DNA from 2 places in the Lutispora sp. genome. Region 2 is predicted to be linked to the other one. Evidence: a T-box and tRNA genes for the amino acid it is inferred to sense, from the RefSeq annotation. Region 2 holds a T-box; the other holds one or more tRNA genes.
The links. A T-box is a leader RNA that pairs with one kind of tRNA and senses whether it is charged. The one in region 2 lies ahead of tyrS (tyrosine--tRNA ligase), so its partner is inferred to be a tRNA-Tyr.
Positions count from the first base shown of each region.

Region 1 (2,477 bases), on a different contig from region 2:
GCAAGGACTCATATTATGGCTTACAGTTTCTATGGTCAGTTTATTAACATTTTTTTTAGGTATATTTTATATAATGGGAGCTTTCTTTTATTCCAATGATATTGAACTGCTGCTCCCACTGCCTTTTAAGTCATGGCAAATACTTGGAGCCAAGTTTGCAACAGTATTGGTATATGAATATGTGACTCAACTGGTGTTTTTTCTTCCTGTGTTGATAGCCTATGGAATAAAGGATAGAGCCAATATAACCTATGTTATTATGGGGTTTGTGGCATACCTAATCTTTCCTGTAGTACCATTGGTGTTTGCTTCTCTTATAGATATTTTAGTTATTAGAAGTTTCCGGTTTGTTAAGAATAAAGATAGGATGAAAATTTTATCCGGCGTTATGGCAATGATTATCGCAATAGGATTTAACCTATTGATTCAAAACTTTACTCAGTCTATGGCAAACCCTGAAGACATGATGAGAATAATTGAGCAGGGTAATAATTCGGTATTGTCAAAAGCACAAGACATCTTTGTAGTTAATAGATTTATGACCCTGGCGCTGACAAACCACGCTGACTTCATTTATTCTGTGGGCAATATGCTAATTGCTATTGCTGGAGCGGGAATATTTTTAGGAATATTTTTATATTTAGGTGATAAACTTTATCTAAAAGGCGTGGTGGGATTGACAGAAGCTGCCTCTTCCAGAAAGACTAAAGCATCAAAAGCCAATCTTTACAAAAGGAAAAGTCATCTTATAGCTTTTTGTATTAAAGAATTAAAACTGCTTTTCAGAACACCGGTATATTTTCTAAATTGCGTTTTGATGAATTTCCTTTGGCCTGTGTTCATTTTGATACCAATATTTACAAAAGGGGGAGAGATAGAACAGTTTAGGAGCGCCGTAGCACAACTTAGCAACCCGAATGCTTTGAGATATGCTGTAGCAGGTGTGGCCAGTGCTGCAATGTTTATAAGCGGTACCAACATGATTTCTTCAACCGCCATATCCAGAGAAGGGAAAAACCTATATGTATCAAAATACTTGCCTGTTAATTATAAGGTCATCATAAATGCCAAGGTTATGTCAGGAACGATGATGGGGCTTGCAGGTATAATCATAGGTTTAGCGGTGGTTTGGATTTTGTTTTCCTTACCTGTAAATATGGTATTAATGGCTCTCATGATAAGCTTACCTTCAGCTGTTTTTATTAATTATCTAGGAATATTGCTGGATTTAAAATTTCCCAAGTTGAATTGGGATAACGAACAAAAAGCGGTTAAGCAGAATATAAATGGTGTATTGATAATGTTTATGAGCATAGCATTTGGATTTTTAAACTTTCTTCCTATATTGTTATTAAATCTGGGCTATAAAGAGATATTTATTGGGCTATTTGCTTTCTATGGCTTATTGGATATATTGATTTATAGAATTGCTGCTCATCAAGGCAGCAGATGGTTTGATGAACTGTAATAAATTCCAGTAAAAATGGTGTTGACAAAACCCATGTCTATGATGTATCATAGTCTTTGTCCGATAAAAATGGGCAATTGAATATGGGGAAATTCCCGAGTGGCCAAAGGGGGCAGACTGTAAATCTGTTGTCTCAGACTTCGGTGGTTCGAATCCACCTTTCCCCACCATTATTTTTAAAATGCTTCTAACAGGAAGCCTTTTTTATAACCCATAGGAAAGTATAATTCTACCTTAATATAAACTTTCCGTAATGGGTTTCAAGAAAGGCTTCCTTGATTGTTATTGATGTTTCCAATGGAAGCCTTTCTTATTGACATTTTTAGATACATATGCTAATATACTCTAGAATTGAATAATAAGTACCCTTATCAAGAGAGGTGGAGGGAAGGGCCCTATGAAACCCGGCAACCGGCAAAGAGCGCGGTGCCAATTCCTGCAGGTTTATCCTGAAAGATGAGGATGGATTTTCAACTTTATGAAAATGAGCTTCTTCATCGAAGAAGCTTTTTTTATGTCTTGAGAATAATAGGACTACACAAAGGAGATATTTTTATTAGGAGGAGATAGGATGATTAGAAAGTTATTTACTTCTGAATCTGTTACTGAAGGACATCCGGATAAGGTTTGCGATCAGATATCAGATGCGGTTTTAGATGCCATAATGGAAAATGACCCCATGGGCAGAGTAGCTTGCGAAGTCAGTGCAACAACAGGACTTGTTTTGGTTATGGGTGAAATAACCACCCAATGTTATGTTGATATACCGAAAATAGTTAGAGAAACAGTGGAGGAGATAGGTTATACCCGCGCTAAGTTTGGCTTTGATGCAGAAACCTGCGGTGTAATCACATCCATAAATGAGCAGTCTCCTGATATAGCCCTTGGAGTGGATAAGGCATTGGAGGCTAAAAAAGGTGAAATGACAGAAGAAGAGGTTGAAGCCATAGGTGCAGGAGATCAGGGTATGATGTTTGGTTTTGCCTGCGATGAAACTCCTGAACTCATG
Region 1 is NZ_JAWLCK010000157.1:807-3,283, reverse strand. It holds gene ACESM9_RS14220 (putative ABC transporter permease subunit) at 1-1,468, shown strand, start outside; tRNA gene ACESM9_RS14215 (tRNA-Tyr) at 1,554-1,638, shown strand; SAM riboswitch class I at 1,834-1,931, shown strand; gene metK (methionine adenosyltransferase) at 2,040-2,477, shown strand, end outside.
Region 1: it has a tRNA-Tyr gene. The T-box ahead of tyrS (tyrosine--tRNA ligase) is inferred to sense a tRNA for this amino acid. The anticodon was not compared.

Region 2 (2,477 bases):
TGTCCTGCCCATATTATTGTTGCCTAAACCATCTAGTCCTATATTATTACCCCTGTTGGTGCCGTTTAAATCTCTGTTCTGCTCGTTTGGAGTTGCTATTCTTCTTGCATATTGGTTAGTTGTACATGCTGACAGTGTCAAAGAGAAGACCAACATGCATAATATGAAAGCAAAAAGCCTTTTATATCTACTCATAAACAGCCTCCTTCTAAAATTTATGTCGAAAACTTGCAAATTTAAATGCAGCTTTCATATTTATTTTGCTTTTATAAATGAAAAATATAAAAAAGGATAAGCCTCAAATATAGGTTTGCATGGATTAAAATTCTTGTTTCTTTTAATGCAAATTTTGTATAAAATAAAAGGAGAAATGATAATATTGTAGAAATATAATAGTCAATAAAATTATGAAAGCAGGAGAAATAATGCCAGTATTTGTACAAGCAATATTTATTTTTTTTGCCAGGATATTGGATGTATCAATAGGCACATTAAGAACAATTCTATTAGTCAAGGGAAACAGGAGAATTGCGGCTTTTTTAGGGTTCTTTGAAGTGATGATATATCTTATTGTTCTTGGCAATGTTGTAGGAAACTTAAATAAGCCAATTCTCATAATTGCATACTGCCTTGGTTATGCATGTGGAAATATAATTGGGGGCAAGATAGAAGAAAAATTGTCCTTAGGCAGAGTCACAGCGGAAATAATAGTAAAGGAAGATTATGAGGATATTGTAAAAGTACTTAGAGACGAAGGCTTTGGTGTAACCATATTTGAAGGAATAGGCTTGGAAGGAAAAAGCTATATGCTGAACATAATATTGGAGAGAAGGCAGGTTCAAAAGCTGAATAAAGTTGTGAAAAAAATAAAGCCTAACGCTTTTGTCACTGTGACTGATGTGAGATCTTCAATAGGAGGTCATTTTATTCCCAAAAAGATGTTTTAATACTTAGCTATTGACACAAAATTATATCAAATATATAATAAGATTCATATAAAGGCGATGACAGGGAGAAGTACCAGAAAGTATGCCTCAAAGAGATCCGGCGGCTGGTGTAAGCCGGAAGGCATTGTCTGAGAAATACACCCTTAAGCTGCAGGCTGAAGTTTGAGTAGGCTGAGACGGAAACTTCCACCGTTATATAGGAAGGGGATATTATCTGTATCCTGTTTGAGTTGGGCATTTTGCCAATTAGGGTGGTACCGCGAGCCATTCGTCCCTATCTGTGGGATGAATGGCTTTATTTTTTACACAATATAAGATGGGAGGATGTTATGATGGAAAAAAGAAATGTTTTTGATGTATTAAAGGAAAGAGGATTTATCCAACAAGTAACTCACGAAGAAGAATTAAGAGAACTATTGGGTAAGGAGTCGGTGACTTTTTATATAGGCTTTGATCCAACTGCAGACAGCCTTCATGTAGGTCACTTTTTACAGATGATTGTGATGGCCCATATGCAGAGAGCAGGCCACAGGCCCATTGCACTCCTTGGAGGCGGCACAACAATGGTAGGAGACCCTAGTGGCAGGACGGACATGAGGAAGATGCTGACATTAGAAGAGATTCAGAGCAATGCTGAGAAATTCAAGGTACAATTTGAAAAGTTTTTAGATTTCAGTGATGGAAAAGCAATAATGGATAATAATGCTAACTGGCTTTTGAAGCTTAACTATGTTGATTTCCTCAGAGAAATAGGGGTACATTTCTCAGTAAACAGAATGCTTACTGCTGAATGCTACAAGAACAGAATGGAAAAAGGACTCACATTTATAGAGTTTAATTACATGCTTATGCAATCCTATGACTTTCTTGAATTGTACAGAAGATATGGTTGCAGACTTCAGTTAGGCGGAGATGATCAATGGTCAAATATAATATCCGGTGCAGATCTGATAAGAAGAGTAGAAAACGTACCTGCCTATGGAATGACCTTCACACTCCTTACTACAAGCGACGGCAAGAAGATGGGTAAGACCCAGGCAGGTGCAGTGTGGCTTGATCCGGAAAAGACCAGCCCCTATGACTTCTATCAATACTGGAGAAATGTTGACGATGCAGATGTAGAAAAATGCTTGGCGCTTTTGACATTCCTGCCTATGGAAGAGGTAAGAAGACTAGGCTCTCTCCCCGGCAGCGAAATAAATGAAGCCAAAAAAGTTCTGGCTTATGAAGTAACCAGACTGGTTCATGGCGAAGAGGAAGCAAAAAAAGCCCAGGATGCAGCAGAAGCATTGTTTGGAAAAGGTGGCAATCTGGATATGGTACCAACTACAGAGATTGATAAAGACCAGCTAAAGGATGGGATAAATATCATAGATTTGCTGATCTTAACAGGTTTAGTACCTTCAAAAGGTGAGGGAAGAAGACTCATCAATCAGGGTGGCCTAGCCGTAAACGATGAGAAAGTAGAGTCTATTGATCTCCAAATCACTTTAGAAGACTTCAAAGAAGAAGGGCTGATGATGAAGAAGG
Region 2 is NZ_JAWLCK010000010.1:38,718-41,194, reverse strand. It holds gene ACESM9_RS03300 (CAP domain-containing protein) at 1-195, opposite strand, end outside; gene ACESM9_RS03295 (DUF2179 domain-containing protein) at 426-947, shown strand; T-box leader at 996-1,226, shown strand; gene tyrS (tyrosine--tRNA ligase) at 1,280-2,477, shown strand, end outside.